Regions from separate parts of the Mesorhizobium sp. M1078 genome, predicted to be linked through region 2. Evidence: riboswitches for the same ligand, from Rfam matches in the RefSeq annotation. Region 2 holds a riboswitch; each other region holds the start of a gene.
The links. Region 2 has a riboswitch for cobalamin ahead of NKH38_RS20470 (aromatic ring-hydroxylating oxygenase subunit alpha). Riboswitches for the same ligand answer to the same signal wherever they lie in the genome.
Positions count from the first base shown of each region.

Region 1: it holds a riboswitch for cobalamin, as region 2 does, so the genes downstream of both, NKH38_RS08120 (CbtB domain-containing protein) here and NKH38_RS20470 (aromatic ring-hydroxylating oxygenase subunit alpha) in region 2, are expected to answer to the same signal.
Region 3: it holds a riboswitch for cobalamin, as region 2 does, so the genes downstream of both, NKH38_RS07895 (DUF1636 family protein) here and NKH38_RS20470 (aromatic ring-hydroxylating oxygenase subunit alpha) in region 2, are expected to answer to the same signal.
Region 4: it holds a riboswitch for cobalamin, as region 2 does, so the genes downstream of both, metE (5-methyltetrahydropteroyltriglutamate--homocysteine S-methyltransferase) here and NKH38_RS20470 (aromatic ring-hydroxylating oxygenase subunit alpha) in region 2, are expected to answer to the same signal.

Region 1 is NZ_JAMYMP010000004.1:73,998-78,512, reverse strand. It holds gene cobO (cob(I)yrinic acid a,c-diamide adenosyltransferase) at 1-356, opposite strand, end outside; gene cobU (bifunctional adenosylcobinamide kinase/adenosylcobinamide-phosphate guanylyltransferase) at 358-870, opposite strand; gene NKH38_RS08125 (CbtA family protein) at 863-1,666, opposite strand; gene NKH38_RS08120 (CbtB domain-containing protein) at 1,682-1,861, opposite strand; cobalamin riboswitch at 1,898-2,093, opposite strand; gene NKH38_RS08115 (gamma-glutamylcyclotransferase) at 2,161-2,853, opposite strand; gene NKH38_RS08110 (aromatic ring-hydroxylating oxygenase subunit alpha) at 2,988-4,151, shown strand; gene NKH38_RS08105 (MFS transporter) at 4,152-4,515, opposite strand, start outside.
Region 2 is NZ_JAMYMP010000015.1:132,641-137,155, reverse strand. It holds gene NKH38_RS20490 (ABC transporter ATP-binding protein) at 1-727, shown strand, start outside; gene NKH38_RS20485 (DUF680 domain-containing protein) at 801-1,034, opposite strand; gene NKH38_RS20480 (DUF680 domain-containing protein) at 1,106-1,309, opposite strand; gene NKH38_RS20475 (DUF680 domain-containing protein) at 1,375-1,581, opposite strand; cobalamin riboswitch at 2,081-2,282, shown strand; gene NKH38_RS20470 (aromatic ring-hydroxylating oxygenase subunit alpha) at 2,400-3,647, shown strand; gene NKH38_RS20465 (FAD-binding oxidoreductase) at 3,685-4,515, shown strand, end outside.
Region 3 is NZ_JAMYMP010000004.1:29,177-33,691, reverse strand. It holds gene NKH38_RS07900 (winged helix-turn-helix domain-containing protein) at 188-1,390, shown strand; cobalamin riboswitch at 1,420-1,624, shown strand; gene NKH38_RS07895 (DUF1636 family protein) at 1,663-2,091, shown strand; gene cobW (cobalamin biosynthesis protein CobW) at 2,094-3,146, shown strand; gene cobN (cobaltochelatase subunit CobN) at 3,165-4,515, shown strand, end outside.
Region 4 is NZ_JAMYMP010000031.1:7,635-12,149, forward strand. It holds gene metE (5-methyltetrahydropteroyltriglutamate--homocysteine S-methyltransferase) at 1-1,390, opposite strand, end outside; cobalamin riboswitch at 1,482-1,681, opposite strand; gene NKH38_RS26810 (adenosine kinase) at 2,087-3,079, opposite strand; gene metK (methionine adenosyltransferase) at 3,188-4,363, opposite strand; gene glyA (serine hydroxymethyltransferase) at 4,417-4,515, opposite strand, start outside.

The DNA.
Region 1 (4,515 bases), on a different contig from region 2:
TTGGCCCAGGCGGCTTCGGCCGCCTTAATGTCGCGCTTCAGATCCTGCGTCTCCCAGGTGAAACCCTCGCCCATCGTGTGCCAGACGACGCGGTCGCCAAACGCCGCGAAGGCATCCTTCTCGCCGGTGTGCCATTTGCCCTTGATGAACTGGACGATTCCGACGCGCTTGCCATAGCCGAGCATGCGCAGCGCCAGCCCGAAGGCAGCCGTGGTCTTGCCCTTGCCGGGTCCGGTGTTGACGATCAGCAGCCCCTTCTCGACCGTCTTTTCCGCGACCTCGGCGTCCTGCACCGCCTTGCGCTTGGCCATCTTGGCGCGATGGCGCTCTTCGTCTTTTGTGTCGATATCGGTCATCTCATTTCACCTTGAGCGGCAGCCCCGCCACCATCAGAAGCACCATATCAGCTACGACCGCGATCTGCTGGTTGAGCCGGCCGGCGGCATCGCGGAACCGGCGTGCCAGCGCATTGTCGGGCACGATGCCTTGTCCGACTTCGTTGGAGACCACGAACCACGGTCCGCGCGGCCGCGAAAGCACATCGGCCAGCCGCCGGCACTCCCCCTCCAGATCATGATCGGCCAGCATATGATTGGTCAGCCACAGCGTCAGGCAGTCGACAAGCACCGGCTGGTTGTCCGGCAATGCCTCGAGCGCACCGGCAAGATCAAGCGGGGCGTCGATGGTCGCCCACCCCTCGCCACGGCGCGAGCGGTGCTGCGCGATGCGCTCGCGCATTTCGCCGTCATAGGCTAGCGCGGTGGCGATATAAGCCCATGGCGGCAGCAACGCCGTCGCCAAAGTTTCGGCATGCGCGCTCTTGCCGGAGCGCGCACCGCCGATGATGAAGGTCAAACTGCGATCAGGCAAAGCTGTCGCGCAGGCTGGTCGCGGTGCCGGCGAAGCGCGCGCGCACTACACCGACAACTGCGCCGAGCACCAGCCAGAACACCAGATTGGTCAGCGTCACCGCCACCACGAACTGATGATGCAGGCCCTCCGGGATCGGCGTTACGAAACTGTCAGGCTGCGGCGCGCCGACAATATGCGGGGCGACGATCAGGACGACGGCGAGCACAGTCAGGGGCGCCGACGTGCGGAAGGTGATAAGGGCAAGACCGATCGCCGTTGTCATCACCGTTGCCCACCACCAGATCTGGCGCTGCATGAGATCGGCCGCCTGCATTGCCGGCAGTTCCGGCGGCAGGCCGAGGCCCGGCGCCAGCGTGAACACGGCAAAGCCGGCCAAGCCCCAGAACACGCCCTGGCGCCAGCTGCCGATGCCGCCGGCGAACTCGGAAACCGCCACCAGGACCAGCGCGAAGCCGATGCCGGTGACGATATTGGCGACGACACTGAAGGCGAAACGCTCGAAGCCGTCGGCCGGCGCCCAGCCTTCGTCCTCCGCCGGCGCGGCTGCTTCAGCCGGTGCTGCGCTGCTCACCGCATTTTCCGCCGGCGCGGCGGTGCTCATGGCATCGGTGTCCGCAGCGTTGGCGGCGGGCGCCGCGGCATGCTGATGCTCATGGCCGCCACCAGCCTTTTCGTAGACCTCCGCCTTGAGGATCAGCGGCACGGTGGCGTAGGCCTGCATGCAGGCGAGAGCGACACCCGCCACGAGCCCTGCGATCGCCGCGATGAACACGACGTTGCGAAACAGGTTCATGATGTCAGATCCTCGTCAGTGGCAGGGAAACGCCATCGAATGGCGATAGTCGTGCGCCGCATTGTGGACCGCATCGATATGCGAGAAACCGACAACGCCGACGACGAAAATGCCCAGAAACGCGCTAAGCACGAGCTGCATGAAGCGCGACTGCGAGGAGACGGAAGCGCCGAGGGAGACGGAAGCGGTATTCATATCTTGTCCTTTCGCCCTCCACCCGAGGGCATCGAAGTCAGTTCCCTGTCGCCGGCAGGTCTCCTGGCTCGCGGATCAGCGCCCTTCCCCACCTTCCCGAAGAAAAAATCCCCAGTGGCTTGGAGAGGACTACCGCACACAGTTGCGGGGGCAGCCACGGCATTGGGCAACAAGTCAGCCCTCACCGCATTCCCTCTTGGTCCCTAACGGAACCGACGACATGCATGACTATAGGCTGAAACGGTCGCATCCGGCAAACCAAATTCCGCCGGCCAACAGCGCGAATGCGCCATGCGGCGTTACGGGTTCAACGCGGTGATCCGCTCGGCAACCAGCCGCTGCAGCCGCCACAGATGGCGATCGTGAATGCCGCGCTCTTCAAGGTTTTTCACCGTGTTGTAGAGATAGTCGGCGCCCGACCCCCAGTGCCCGCAGGACGTTGCCAGCCTTTCGACGACCTTGCCCTCGTCGAGCGGTCCTGAATAGGTCAGGCCGTTGCGGTTGATCACGAAGGCCAATGCCCTGAGCGGTCCGGCCTCGCTTGCAAGCTTCAGCATGCGCGGCCGGTAGCTTGTCGGCTTCAGCGTGACTTCGCGCCGGAAAAGCCGGCCCAACTGCTCGCGCCGGTTATTGTCGGTCAGCCGAAAGGCGACGCCCTTGCATTGTCCGCCACGGTCCAGCGCCATCATCAGGCCGGGGCTGACCTTGGTGCCGCGCCAGCGCGTCATGTTCATGCAAAAGGACCGATGCCAGCCGCGCGCCAGCGCAACGCGGTCCTCGACATAATCTATTTCCGGTTTCCAGATCAGCGATCCATAGCCGAACAGCCATAGCGGTTCGCTATCCGGGAGTTCGACCTGCAATTCATCCAGAAGCGCGTCATAGTCGGCTTCATCGAGATGCATCGCGTCCGGATCAGGCCCGGGGTCCCTGATCTCGCGCCAGCAGCGCGCGACCAGCTCCGGCGTAAGCGACATCTGTCGTGCGGCCACGTCCGAATCCCCCCAATTCCGAATGTCCCATGTCCACGACATGATTATGCGCCGCGCCTGCAACCGGCAATGCGGCACTCTGATTGACAAACGATTTGCCGGGGTGTCGGCTGACGCTTCATAGGAAGCCAGCCATGCATCCCAACCCGAGCGAGCGCGACCCCTATAACGGCCTGAGCCGGGCCGAACCGACGCTACCGTCATCGGCCTATTGGGATAGCGAGGCTTACCAGCGCGATCTCGAGGCCATCTGGTACAAAAGCTGGCTGCTCGTCTGCCGCGAGGCCGATCTTGCCCAGCCTTTGGCATTCAGGACATTCCGCGTCGGCACGCAGGAAATCGTCGTGCTGCGCGACGACACCGGCGAGTTGCGCGCCTTCCACAACACCTGCCGGCATCGCGGCTCGCAGCTTTGCCAGGAAAGCGAGGGCCGGCTGAAAGCGCGGCTCATCACTTGCCCCTACCATGCCTGGTCCTACTCGCTGCGCGGCGATCTCGTGCGCGTTCCCTCGAAATCGCTGCCAGATGGTTTCGACAAGGCAGATCATCCGCTCTACCGGGTGGCGCTGTCGGTGTGGCGCGGCTTTGTCTTTGTGAACCTTCAGCAGGCGACGGCCGGCTCCGCCGAGACCTCCTTCGATCCCGCATCCGGCGACCTCGCCAACTGGCCGCTGGAAACGCTGGTATCAGGCCATGTCCTGCGCAAGGTGATGAACTGCAACTGGAAAATCTTCTGGGAGAACTTCAACGAGTGCCTGCATTGCCCAGGCGTCCACAAGGACCTGTCTCGGCTGGTGCCGATATACGGCCGCGGCCTGATGAGCCGGCACGACGACCCCGACTGGGTCCGCCATGCCGACAATGACGCACCGGAGTTTTCGGGTGGCCTGCGCGCCGGCGCCGAGACCTGGTCGCGCGACGGACATGCCCATGGCCCGGTCTTCCCGGGCCTGACGCCAGCCGAGCGTGCGGCCGGACAGACCTATGCCACCAGCCTGCCCTCGATGTTCATCGTCGGCCATGTCGATTATGTCAGGACGGTGCGACTGATGCCGCTCGGTCCCGAACAGACCGAACTCACCGCCGAATGGCTGTTCGCGCCCGAGGCGCTGGCTGAGACGGACATCGACAATGTCGTCGCCTTCGGCACCCAGGTGCTGGAGGAGGATGCCGCGATCTGCGAGATCAACCAGGAAGGCCTGCGCTCCATGCGTCACGCGGCCGGCGTGCTGATGCAGGAGGAGTATGATCTGCATCGCTTCCACAACTGGGTGCGCGAGCGGCATGCGGCCTCCTGATCAAAGCGACTTCGGCAGATAGCGCCAGGTGATAAAGCCGCAAACCGCGGCCAGAATGCCCAGCGTCACGAACACCGAGCCGAGGCCGAAAAACGCCAGCACCACCGAATAAACCAGCGGCGGCGTCAGCTCGGAAAAGTCGAGATAGGTGCGGTAGACCGCGGCCATCTGCGCCCGCTCATAGGACCGCACCGAGCGCATGAAGGCGGTCGAGCCCAGTGCATCGAGCGCGATGGTGAAGAAGGCGCCGCAGAGCAGGAAAAAGCCCGTAAGCAGCGGCGCGGTAGTGCCGACCGCGCCCGCCGCAAGCAGCGTCGCCGACATCGCGAAATAGGCGAAGGTCATGGTGCGCCGGCCGCCGAAG
Region 2 (4,515 bases):
CCTGCCCAAGGCGATGTCGGGCGGCCAGCGCCAGCGTGTCGCCATCGGTCGCGCCATCGTGCGCAATCCGAAAGTGTTCCTGTTCGACGAGCCGCTGTCGAATCTCGACGCGGCGCTGCGCGTCGCGACCCGCATCGAGATCGCCAAGCTCAAGGAATCGATGCCTGCCACGACCATGATCTACGTCACCCACGATCAGGTCGAAGCGATGACGCTCGCCGACCGCATCGTCGTGCTGAAGGATGGCCATATCGAGCAGGTCGGCACGCCGATGGACCTCTACAAGAAGCCCGGCAATCTGTTCGTTGCCCAGTTCATCGGCTCGCCGGCCATGAACATCCTGCCGGCGACAATCGACAGGACGGGCAACCCGACAATCGTCAGCCATGTCGGCGGCCGCAAGGCAACGGTGCCGATCGCAACGCCGGCGTCAGCAAAGGGTGCGGCAGTCAGCTTCGGCGTGCGGCCGGAGGATCTGTCGGCCGCCACCGGCGCGGAATATCTTTTCGAGGGCGTGGTGGACTATGTCGAGCAACTCGGCGAGGTGCAGCTTGTCTATGTCGATATCGGCCGCGCTGACCTGCCGTTGGTGACCAAGCTGCCCGGCAATGTCGAGGTCAAGCGCGGGGCAAAGCTGCGACTGACCGCGGATGCCGGGGACCTGCACATCTTCGACGCCGATGGGCACTCCTTCTCGCTCAAGCCGGTGGAAGTGAAGGCGGCTTGAGATAGCTGCGTCGTACAGGCATGAAAAAAGAGCGGCGGGCCAGGCCCGCCGCTCTTTTTTTAAGCTTCGGCTGTTAGTTGTTGCCGAACCGATCCCTGTCGCTGCTCTGAGGAACGAACTTCTGTTGGTCGTTCGACGAGTTCAGCAGCTTGTAGACCGCCGAGTTGGTGCCGGTCGACGAAGTGCGGGTGGTGTCGACGGCAGCGGCCGGCTGGTTGGCGCCTTCGGAGCCATAATTGTCGCTGCCGGCAAAGGCAGCGCTCGAAACAGCCAGAACGGCTGCGGTGGCAAGAACGATCTTCTTCATTTTAGTCTCCTGAATTTTTCTGATGCCGCCAGCTGCAGCAGATAAGCCCGCCACGTGCTGGAAACCGGCTTTTAGCGGCCGAAAAGGTTACGGTCGGCACCGTGGGCAGGCGCCTGCTCGGCTGGAGCCGACTTCTCAACCGAAGCCGTATGGCCACTATCGGTCGACGTAATCGCAGGCTGGTTGGCGCCGTTCGAACCGTAGTTGTCGCTGCCGGCGAAAGCGCTGCCGGAGATGGCCAAAACGGCGGCGGCAGCAAGGATGATCTTTTTCATTTCAATACTCCTGAATTTTTTGAGATCCCAAGAAGGGCGGGATAGCTGCCCTTCTTTGGTCGGGATCAGCGATTGCCGTAGAGGTCGCGGTCGGCGCCCTGAACGACAGGCTGCTTGTCAGCGTGCGCCGGCTTCTGAATGGAAGCCGTATACGAGCTGTCGACCGAGACGGCTGGCTGGTTCGCACCATTGGAACCGTAATTGTCGCTACCGGCGAAGGCGCTGCCGGTGATCGCCAAAACGGCTGCGGCAGTGAAGATGATCTTTTTCATTTTTAGGACTCCAGTTTGTCTGTCCGTCTAGCGGCGTGTCTTGGGAGGAATTCGCGTCGTTCGGACAGCCCCGATGTGGGAAAGCCATAGGCTGGTTTCCAATCACGAAGTTGTTCCATGTGGACCACGGTCCTGCACCTTGAAATTGTGCCAGAAAGTTCCTCTATGGTCATTTGTCGCATTGTTTTCAGTCGCTTATGCCGAACCGAGTGGTTCGCTCCGGTGTCGGTTTCCGGGCCGTCGTTCACACCGTCCTGCACGCATTGTCAACAGAAACGAACCGTTCGGTTCGATTAGAGATTGCTAATAGTAACTTTTCGATACCGTTGAGCCCTTTTTGCCCCCGATCGAACTGGATCCGCAGCGATTCGAAACGGCGATGATGGCCTCGCAAGAAACGTCTCAGCTCTTTGACCGGCGGCGGGGGGCGTATGCCGCGCGTGTCGCGCCGCATGGATATGATGTCGCTTTCATGCCGACGTCGCGATCGCTGCCGTGATTAGATGATCGCATCTCAGGTGCCGCTTCGTGACGACGCAGCGGAGAATTGGGAAGCCGGTCAGAATCCGGCGCTGCCCCCGCAACGGTGGTGGAGTTCAAGTCGCAACGGGAGACCACTGGGCAAGAGCCTGGGAAGGTGTCGCGATGGTCCGCAAGGACAACTCCAGAGCCCGGAAACCAGCCCGAGATGCCTAGACTCGACTGATCGCGGTGGGCGGTCAAGAGGTGGATAGTGCATGTCCGGAGCCACGCCGGCCTGCGTCCGATCCTTCCTCCATCACCACCAAGTTCAGTCCTTAAACCACGAGGACAGAACTATGGATACGCGCAACGACATGCTGAGGCTCCTGAACGGCCGCAAGCAAGGCTTTTCGCTGGAACAGCCCTTCTACACCGACCCGGACTATTTCAAGCTCGACATGGAGCTCATCTGGTATCGCGACTGGCTGTTCATCGGCCATGATTGCGAACTGCCGAAGCCCGGCAGCTATATCACCGTGCAGATCGGCGATTATCCGGTGGTGCTGGTCCGCGACCAGAAGGGCAACATCAACGCCTTTCACAATTCCTGCCGCCATCGCGGCAGCCGTGTCTGCAACACTGAGAAGGGCATGGCGGCAAAGCTTGTCTGCCCCTATCACCAGTGGACCTACGAGCTTGACGGCCGGCTGCTGTTTGCCCGCCAGATGGCCGACGGTTTCGACAAGAGCCAGTTCGGCCTGAAGCCCGTCGCCTGCGAGAGCGTCGGCGGCTACATCTTCATCTGCCTGGCGAAAGAACCTGCCGACTTTGCGCCGATGCGCGCCATGATAGAGCCCTACCTCAAGCCGCACCGGCTGAATGAAGCCAAGGTCGCCTTCGAGAGCACCATCATCGAGAAGGGCAACTGGAAGCTGGTCTGGGAAAACAACCGCGAATGCTATCACTGCGCCGGCAATCATCCAGAGCTGTGCAAGACATTCCCCGAAGCGCCGACGGTGACCGGCGTGCAGGGCGCCGACAGCGATCCGGAGATGCTGGCGCACTGGGCGAAATGCGAGGCGGCGGGCCTGCCGAGCAAGTTCCGCATCGATCCGGCCGGGCAATACCGCGCCACCCGCGCGCCGCTGCTGCGCGATGCCGTCAGCTACACGATGTCCGGAAAGCGCGCGGTGACGAAGAACCTGTCCGACACTCTTGCCGCCGACCGCATCGGCACCTTGATGCACTACCACTATCCGACGACTTGGAACCACATACTGATCGACCATGCGGTCACCTTCCGGGTGCTGCCGATCAGCGCCACCGAAACCGCGGTGACGACCAAGTGGCTGGTGCACAAGGATGCGGTCGAGGGGGTCGACTACAACCTTGAGGAGCTCACCCATGTCTGGACCGAGACCAACGACCAGGACCGCCGCATCGTCGAGGAAAACGCCTTCGGCATCCTGTCTCCGGCCTATGAGCCCGGCCCCTATTCGGAGCTGCACGAGGGCGGCGTGATCCAGTTCGTCGAATGGTACGCGGCCTTCATCGGCCCGCGCCTTGCCGAAGGTGGCAGGCCGGCGCTGCGCAGCGTCGCGTGAGCTGGAGCAGGCGAAGAAGGACCGGAGGATGAATGCGATGACGGATCTTGGGCTCTATCGCCATCTCGACCAGATGGCGCCCTGGAACGATAGGCTGCAGGTGCTGGAAGTGATCGGCGTCAGCGACGAGGCGCCTGACGTCAAGACCTTCACCTTCCGCTCCGACAACCAGACCTGGTTCCGCTACAAGCCGGGCCAGTTCCTGACGCTGGAACTGCCGACACCGGACGGGCCGCTGATGCGCACCTATACGCTGTCGTCGTCGCCATCGCGGCCGTTTTCGATCGCGGTGACAGTGAAGGCGCAACCGGGCAGCATCGGCACGCGCTGGATGTTCGACCATCTGGTGCCCGGTTCGCATGTCAAGGCCTACGGACCGGCCGGCGACTTCTCGTTGCACAGCCACCCGGCGGCCAAATACCTGTTCATTTCCGCCGGCTCCGGCGTGACGCCGATGATGTCGATGCTGCGCTGGCTGAACGACTGCGCGCCATGGACCGATGTCGGTTTCGTCAACTGCGCGCGGCGTGCCGAAGAGATCATCTTCCGCAAGGAACTCGAACTGCTCGGCGGCCATATGCCCGGCCTGTCGCTCGGCTTCATGATCGAGGAACGTTCCAGCCGCGAGGGCTGGTACGGTCATATGGGGCGCATCGACGCGATCCGGCTGCCCTTGCTGGCTCCGGATTTCCGCGAGCGCGAAATCTTCTGCTGCGGCCCCGATCCGTTCATGCGCGCCGTGCGCGGCATGCTGGATGCCGCCGGCTTCGACATGACGAAATACCATCAGGAGAGCTTTGCCGCGCCTGTGGTGGAGGAAATTCCGGCGCCGTTTGCCTCCCCGGTCGAGGACGGCATCGCTGCACCT
Region 3 (4,515 bases), on a different contig from region 2:
AAGTCAAACCTTGTTCAAAAGACAGTGCTGGACGGCAGGCCGGGAAAAACTGGTCCGATCTCCTCCTGTTTGATTTCCTTCATCTTTCACTCCACTTTTGTCTCCTGACACATCTCCCGCCATTTGCCTGCTAGCATGACCGGAATCGCCGGCTAAAGTCGGGAAAAATGGTTCGAGGCAAGACACTTTGACGAAGGACAATATCTCACTCCCGACGGCCAGGCGCATCGCGCTCGCCGCGCAAGGATTTCTCGATCCCCGCCCGGTCGGCACGCCCGATCGCCGCCACCTCGCCCGCGTGCTGTCGCGCACCGGCCTGCTGCAGATCGATTCCGTCAGCGCCGTGGTGCGCGCCCACTATATGCCGCTCTATTCGCGCCTTGGCCCCTACCCGCTCACCCTGCTCGACAATGCCGCAATCACCCGCAAGCGCACCGTGTTCGAGTACTGGGCGCATGAGGCCTCGTTCCTGCCGGTCGAGACCTACCCACTGATGCGCTGGCGCATGCAGCGCGCTGAAAGCGGCGACGAAATGTATCTGGGCCTCGCCAAATGGGGCCGCGAGCACGCCGCCTATATCGAAGAGATCTACCGCGCGGTCGCCGAGCGCGGCCCGATTGCCGCTTCGGCACTGGAGGGCCAGAAAGGTTCGGGCGGCTGGTGGGGCTGGAGCCACGCCAAGCACGCCTTCGAATGGCTCTTCTGGGCCGGACGCATCACCACGGCGCACCGCCGTGGCTTCGAGCGTTTCTACGACCTGCCCGAGCGCGTGCTGCCGCAGGCGATCCTCGACCTGCCGGTGCCGGCGGCCGAGGACGCGCACCGCGAATTGCTGCGCATTTCCGCCCGCGCCCACGGCATCGCGACGTCGGGTCACCTGCGCGACTATTTCCGCCTGTCGCCGGCCGATATGAAGGGCCGGCTGGAGGAACTGGTCGAGTTGGGCGAACTGCTGCCGGTGCGCGTCGAAGGCTGGGACAAGCCGGCTTACCTCTATAAGGACGCCCGTCTGCCGCGAAAGATCGAGGCCCGCGCGCTACTGGCGCCCTTCGATCCGGTGGTCTTCGAGCGCTCGCGCACCGAGCGCCTGTTCGATTTCCACTACCGCATCGAGATCTACACGCCGGCCGAAAAGCGCCAATATGGCTACTACGTGCTGCCCTTCCTGCTCGGCGACCGGATCGTCGCCCGCGTCGATCTCAAGGCCGACCGGCCTGCGAGTGTCTTACGCGTCCACGCCGCCTACGCCGAAGCAGGCGCACCGCCGGAAACTGCCGCAGAGCTGTTCGAGGAATTGAAGCAGATGCAGGGCTGGCTTGGCCTTGAGCGCATCGAAGTGGCGCCGGCCGGCAATCTGGGGAAACCCCTGGTCGACATCGCCATGTCGTAGCAGTGCGTTGACACAACTCCCCGCAACAGCCTAAATCCGCTCCAGACGGTCCCCTGCCCGCAACGGCAAGGGCCAAGAGGGAATGCGGTGCGGGACGAAAATCCCAAATCCGCGGCTGTCCCCGCAACTGTAAGCGAAGAGCCAAGGCCGAAAGCCACTGGGTAACACCGGGAAGGCGGCTAACCAAGGCGATGACCCGCGAGCCAGGAGACCTGCCGTCTGAGACAAAGTATCCGATCGCCTGGCGGGTTTCCGGGCAAGGAGCACGGTTTTTGGACCAGAACAGCAGTTTTTCGGCTGGCACAGCGGATGTTTCGTCTGCCAATAGCGACGCGTTGGCTGGCGTGACCGTCATCGTCTGCGCCTCATGCCGCGATGAAACCGGCTCAGACGCTCACCCCCGCGCCGGCGAACTGCTGGCCGACGACACGCGCCTCGCCGCAGCCGATGACAACATCCGCGTCCGCACCGCCGAATGTCTCGGCAATTGCAAGCGCCGCCTCAGCGCCGCGATCCTGCGTGATGGCTGCTGGAGCTATGTCTTCGGCGATCTGGCCGCAACCAGCGGCGCCGATCTCGTCACCGGCGCAAAGCTCTTCGCGACTTCGACCGACGGTCTCATCCCGTGGCGCGGCCGGCCCGATAGCCTCAAGCGCGGCCTCGTTGCCCGCATCCCACCCCTCGATATGCTGAAGGACTGACGATGAACGTTTCAAACCCGACCGGCAATCTCTCCCGTGTTCCCTGCACCGTCGTCACCGGCTTTCTCGGCGCCGGCAAGACGACGCTGGTCCGCCATCTCCTGGAAAACGCCGGGGGCAAGCGCATTGCCATCATCGTCAACGAGTTCGGCGACATCGGCATCGACGGCGAGATTCTCAAAGGGTGCGGCATCGACACTTGCCCCGAGGAAAACATCGTCGAACTGGCCAATGGCTGCATCTGCTGTACAGTCGCCGACGATTTCGTGCCCGCCCTCGACAAAATCCTCGCACTGACGCCGAGGGTCGACCACATCCTGATCGAGACCTCGGGCCTCGCTCTGCCCAAGCCGCTGGTCCAGGCGTTCCAGTGGCCGAGCGTGAAGAGCCGGGTGACGGTCGACGGTGTCATCGCCGTGGTAGACGGCCCGGCGCTGGCCGAGGGACGCGTCGCCAACGACATGGACGCGCTTCAGGCGCAGCGTGTCCAGGACGAGACGCTCGACCATGACGACCCCGTCGAAGAAGTCTTCGAAGACCAGATCGCCTGCGCCGATTTGATCATCCTGTCGAAGAGCGATTTGATGGATTCAGCCGGTTCGGCCCGCGCCAACACCATCATCAATGAGCATTCCGCCCGCGCGGTAAAAATCGTGCCGACCGCGCATGGCAAGGTCGACCCGTCGGTGCTGCTTGGCCTCGGTCTCGCCGTCGAAGACGACATCGAGAACCGCAAGTCGCACCATGACGGCGCCTTCGACCACGAGCATGACGATTTCGACACCTTCATCGTCGACATCCCCTCGATCACCAATCCGGACGAACTGGCCAGGCGCGTCGCTACGGTGGCCGAGGAAGAGAATGTTCTGCGCGTGAAAGGCTTCGTCGATGTCGGCGGCAAGCCGATGCGGCTTTTGCTGCAGGCCGTCGGCCGACGCGTCAACCATTATTATGACCGCGCCTGGACGACCGAAGACGATCGCCGCTCGCGTCTCGTCGTCATTGGCCTGAAGGGGCTGAACCGCCCGGCGATCGAGCGTATACTCGCCGGCTGATCTCAGGCACGAGCCGCGATGCACATACTCACCACGACCTCCGCCTCGCTCGACGATCTCGCCGAGCCCGTCGATCTCGGGCAGACGCCGGCGGATATCGTGGTGCTGTCCTTCACCGACAGCGACCTCGCCGGCCTCGCGGCGGCCTGGAAGGCCGATGCCGTCCGCCTGCCGTCGATGCGGCTGGCGGCGCTGCGCGACCTGCGCCATCCCATGTCCGTGGACCTCTGGATCGACAGCGTCGCCCGCCACGCCAAGGTGATTTTGGTGCGCATCCTCGGCGGCTACGACTGGTGGCGCTATGGCTGCGACCAGCTTGCCGCGACTGCCCGTGCGAACGGCATCAAGCTGGCACTGCTGCCGGGTGAAAGCCACGACGAGGATTTCAGGCTGATCGAAGCCTCGACGCTGCCGCGCGAGGAGTTGGACGGCCTGCTTGGCTATTTCCGCGAGGGCGGACCGGAGAATATGGCAGCACTGATGCAGCGGCTAGCGGGGTTGGCTGGGTCCGATGTGGCGGCGGCTGAGCCGGTCAGCGTGCCGAAAGCTGGCTACTACGAGCCAGGCCGCGGCGTCGTAGGCAAGTTGGATTTGGCCGATGTCGGCGTTCCTTCACACCCCCCTCTGTCCTGCCGGACATCTCCCCCGCAAGGGGGGAGATCAGCCGTCACCAAAGGCGGCTCCTCTCCTGCTCCTTTGGAGATCTCCGCAAGGTCTGCGATTGGCGAAAACATTTATGAGAGCACAATCTCCCCCCTTCCGGGGGAGATGTCCGGCAGGACAGAGGGGGGTGGGCGGGAACTCGGCGCAGACAACATCAACTCTCCCATCATCCCCATCCTCTTCTACCGCTCAATGCTGCTGGCCGCCGATGTCGCGCCAATCGATGCGCTTTTTGATGCACTGCGCCAACGCGGCATGAGACCGGTCCCGATCTTCGTCTCCAGCCTCAAAGACCCGACCTCCCTGGCCTTCGTCGGAACCGCGCTGGCCGCACTCAACCCCGCCGCCATCATCACCGCAACCGCCTTCGCTTCCGGCGCCGAACCCGGCGTCGAAACCCTGTTCGACCGCGCCGGCGTGCCTGTCTTCCAGGTCATCGTCGCCACCACCCGCCGCGACGTCTGGGACAACAACCAGCGCGGCCTGGCGCCCGCCGACCTTGCCATGCATGTCGTGCTGCCCGAACTCGACGGCCGCATCCTGGCCGGCGCGATTTCCTTCAAGGGCGAGAGCGAAACCGACCCGGCACTCGGCCACCGCGCCTTTGCAAACCGGCCGGAACCGGATCGCGTGGCGCAAGTGGCGGAGCGTGTCGCGGCGTTCATCAAGCTGCAGCAGACGCCCCGCGCGACGCGTAAGTTGGCGA
Region 4 (4,515 bases), on a different contig from region 2:
TCTGCGGGAAGGACCCGATTGTCGTCGTCGGGAACGGCGGCAGCCCGAGCGTGCCGGCCTGGACTCTGGAGCGCTCGCCAAAAGCGCTCTCTCGTCGTTTCATGCTATGGTCAATGCTGGCGATCCGCCCCTCAACAAGCGGGTCATGGATCTTCGTGGACGTCAAGCGAGTGGCGGCAGCCTCGGCAGAAGCTTTCAACGCGGCTGCCACCGCATCTCTGCCTTTGGAAAGGGCCCGGGCCAGCAAGACCAGCTCGTCGGTCTTCTGGGCCGCGAAGGCGAGCCACGACCTGATGTCGGCCTCGAGTTCCGTCTCCATGCGCAGGTCAATCGGCACATGCAGCATCGAGCAAGAAGGCGCGATTTCGACGCGGTCCAAGGGCCAGCCGGCGACGATCGGTTTGATGCGGTCGAGAATGGCGGGCAGGTTCGCACGCCAGACGTTGCGGCCATCGATCAAGCCGAGCGAGAGCACCAGATCCTTCGGAGCGAGCCGACCCACCGTTTCCAGCTGCTCGGGAGCGCGCACGAGATCAATATGCAGGCCGGCCAGGGGCAGAGAAACCGCGGTTTCGAGATTGTCTCCCAGCGACCCGAAATACGTAGCCAGCATGATCTTCAGCTCGGGCGCGGCTTTCGACAGCTGGCCATAGGCGAATTCGAACGCAGCTCGTTCGTTCGGGTTCAGATCGAGGACAAGCGCTGGCTCATCGATCTGCACCCAGTCGGCTCCCGACAGCTTCAGCCTCTGCAGGACTTGCTCGTAAACGGGCAGCAGCCGCGGTAGGAGCGCGATGGGACCGAACCCTTCGGCACGCGATTTCGCCAGCTTGAGGAAGGTGATGGGTCCAAGGATGACTGGGCGTGTGTGAATGCCGAGAGCTTTAGCCTCGAGGAAGTAATCGACCGGCTTCGATGACGAGAGGGCGAACGTCTGATCATCATCGAGTTCCGGCACAATGTAGTGGTAGTTGGTGTCAAACCACTTGGTCATTTCCATCGCGGTTACACCAGGTCCATGAGCCTCCTCCTGGTAACCAGCGTGTCCACAATCCTCCGTCTGACCCTGGTTGCCGCGCGCCATTGCGAAGTAGATGTCAAGTGGGACCTCGCCGCTATTCCAGCCGTAACGGGATGGAACGGCCCCGACCATGGCTGCGGTGTCGAGCACATGGTCGTAAAGCGAGAAGTCGTTCGACGGGATTTTCGACACGCCGCGATCGCGCTGCTCTTCCCAGCTAGCGGCACGGAGCGCCTTCGACGTCGTGAGAAGGTCGCCAGCGGACGATGTTCCGGACCAGTAGCTTTCAAGCGCGAATTTCAGTTCTCGCCGACGACCGAAGCGCGGCACGCCGAGCGTTGCTACAGGAATTTGCTGAGAGACAGTCATGTCATACCCCGATGGTTGGGGGCGTCGGTGACAAGGAAGGCGCTAGCAGGCCGGCACGCCGGTTGCAGCGGCCACCGAGACACCCCGCCCGTGGACGTAATTCGCCGTGGCAGGTCTCTGGCTCGCGGGGTCATAGCCTCTACCCGTCTTCCCGAGGGTATTCGCCTCAGTGACATGAGTGGATTGGCTCGCCGCTAACAGTTGCGGGGGCAGCGCCGGCATCGCACCGGCTTCCCTCTTAGCTCCGCTGCGGCAGCACCGTACGCGAGAACCACAACAGCAGACAATCACAGCAACCCTCTCTTTGTCAATGACGCATAATGAAATGTTTATGTCGTTATATGGTCGCGTTTTACGCCTTTGTCTAGCATTGTGAAATATTCAGTCTGCTGCCCGCATTCGGCATCGTGGGACGTGATCGCAAGTGAAGTCCGACGGACGCCGCGAGTTCTCCGTTACCTCAGGAACCTTACTGGCCTTCCCCAAGCTGAGCTTCTGGAAAATGCTGGTGACGATCTGGATGACGGTGAATGCTGTCATGGCAAGCACGCCTTGCACCGCTCCTCCAGCGAGCCTCACGGCAGCAGCATGGGTCAGTTCTCCGAAGCGAATGGCTGTCGCTATCAGCGAGCTTTGACACAGTTCCGCCACTGCGGTCATCGCGTCAGTAGGGCGGCTGGTTAGTTGCCCGCGCATCTACAGCAACCCAGCCCCTTCCGCCTCGCGGCGCAAATTCTGCCTTGGCCTGGGGCCGATCTGCTGGATCACCAGGCCGGCCGCCAGCGAGCCAAGGTCGCCGCAGGTCTTGAGGTTGCGGCCCTGCGTGTAGCCATGCAGGAAACCGGCGGCGTAGAGGTCGCCGGCGCCGGTGGTGTCGACCAACTCCTTGATGGCGGTCGCCTCGATGACCACGGTCTCGTCGCCGCGCACGATCACCGAGCCTTTTTCGGAACGGGTGACGGCGGCAATCTTGCAGTCCTTGCGGATCTGAGCCAGCGCCTCGTCGAAGGATTTTGTCTGGTAGAGCGACTTGATCTCGTGGCTGTTGGCAAAGACGATGTTGACAGTGCCCGAGCGCATCAGCTCGAGGAACTCGTCCCGGTAGCGGTCGACGCAGAACGAATCCGACAACGTCATCGACACTTCGCGTCCGGCCTCGTGTGCGAGCTTCGCCGTCTGCCGGATCGCCTCCTTGGCGCGCGGCGGATCCCACAGATAGCCCTCGAAATAGGTAACCTTGGCGCCGGATGCCTTGTCGGCCTCGACATCCTCAGGGCCAAGCTCGACGCAGGCGCCGAGATAGGTGTTCATCGAGCGCTCGCCGTCGGGCGTGACGAAGATCATAGAGCGCGCCGTCGGCGGCTCGCCCTTGAGCGGCCTGGTGTCGAAGGCGACACCCTGTGCATGGATATCGTGCGCATAGATTTCGCCCAGCGCATCGTTGGAGACCTTGCCGAAGAAGGCGGCGCGTCCGCCGAAGCTGGCTACGCCGGCCGCCGTGTTGCCGGCACTGCCGCCGGAGGCCTCGATCGCCGGGCCCATGCGGCTGTAGAGCAGTTCGGCGCGGCGCGTGTCGATCAGGTTCATCGCGCCCTTGATGATGCCGTTGATCTCGAGGAATGCCTCGTCGCACTGGGCGATGATGTCGACAATGGCATTGCCGATGCAAAGCACGTCATAATCCGGCATCAATGTCTCCGCCAAAAAAACCGAGCCGGCTTCTCGCCACGCCTGCCAGGCGCGGGTCTGCTCGGTGGAAATGGGCTTTCCGCTTGCCAATCCGTTCGCCGGCGGCTCTCACGGGGCGGCGAGTCCTGCCTCGCGACGCAATTCGTCCGCCCTGTCTGTCTTCTCCCAGGTGAAATCAGGCTCTTCACGGCCGAAATGGCCATAGGTCGCTGTATTGCGATATATAGGGCGTAAGAGATCAAGCATCTTGATAATGCCTTTCGGTCTGAGATCGAACAACTCAAGAATGAGGCGCTCGATCCTGCTTTCCTCAACCCTGGCTGTCCCGAACGTGTTGACCATGACGGAAACCGGACTGGCCACGCCGATTGCGTAAGCAAGCTGCACCTCGCACACGTCCGCAAGTCCGCTAGCGACGATGTTCTTTGCGACATAGCGGGCTGCATAGGCAGCCGAGCGGTCAACCTTGGACGGGTCCTTGCCCGAGAAGGCGCCGCCGCCATGACGACCCATCCCGCCATAGGAATCGACGATGATCTTGCGTCCAGTGAGACCGCAGTCGCCGCGCGGCCCGCCGACTACGAACCGCCCCGTCGGGTTAACCAGAATTCTGATGCCTTCCGTCTCCAGGTGGGTCGGCAGGACAGGCTTTATGATTTCCTCAATGACGCCCTCGCGGACAGTCTCTTGCGAGACCTGCTCGTCATGTTGCGTCGACACGACGATGGTATCCAGGGCGACCGGGCGCAACCCCTCATAGCGCACTGAGACTTGGGATTTCATGTCAGGACGCAACCAGCCAAGCTGTTGTGCCTTCCGGACATACGCCTGCCGTTTCGTCAAGCGATGAGCGAGCTGGATCGGCAAAGGCATCAGGGTATCGGTTTCGCGGCATGCGTAGCCGAACATGAGGCCCTGATCTCCCGCTCCCTGCTGGAGGTCTTGCCCTCTTCCCTCGTCAACGCCTTGGCTGATGTCGGGCGACTGCTCGGTGAGGGCATGAACGACGGAGCAACGCCGGCCGTCAAAGCCGACGGCCTCGTCGTCGTACCCAATGTCGAGAATCGTATCGCGCGCAACTTGGCTGTAATCCACCTGGGCATCGCTGGTGATCTCGCCAGCCAGAACGACTATCCCTGATTTTACCAACGCTTCACAGGCGACGCGCGCCTTGGGATCTGTGCGGAGGATGGCATCGAGGATGGCATCCGAGATGTTGTCGGCCAACTTATCCGGGTGCCCCGCGCCAACCGATTCGGAAGAGAACACGAACTGCCTAGCCATGAATACCTCGCTTCGGATGTTGGATGTGGTATGGGCATTTTGCTTGGCCCACCTTACTTGTCGGAGATGCCCGGGACCTCGAACGCAGCGCACAAGTCGGCAACGTCTCTTCGCACGCAGGCATGGAGATCTTCGTCGTCTGGCCGCTGGAG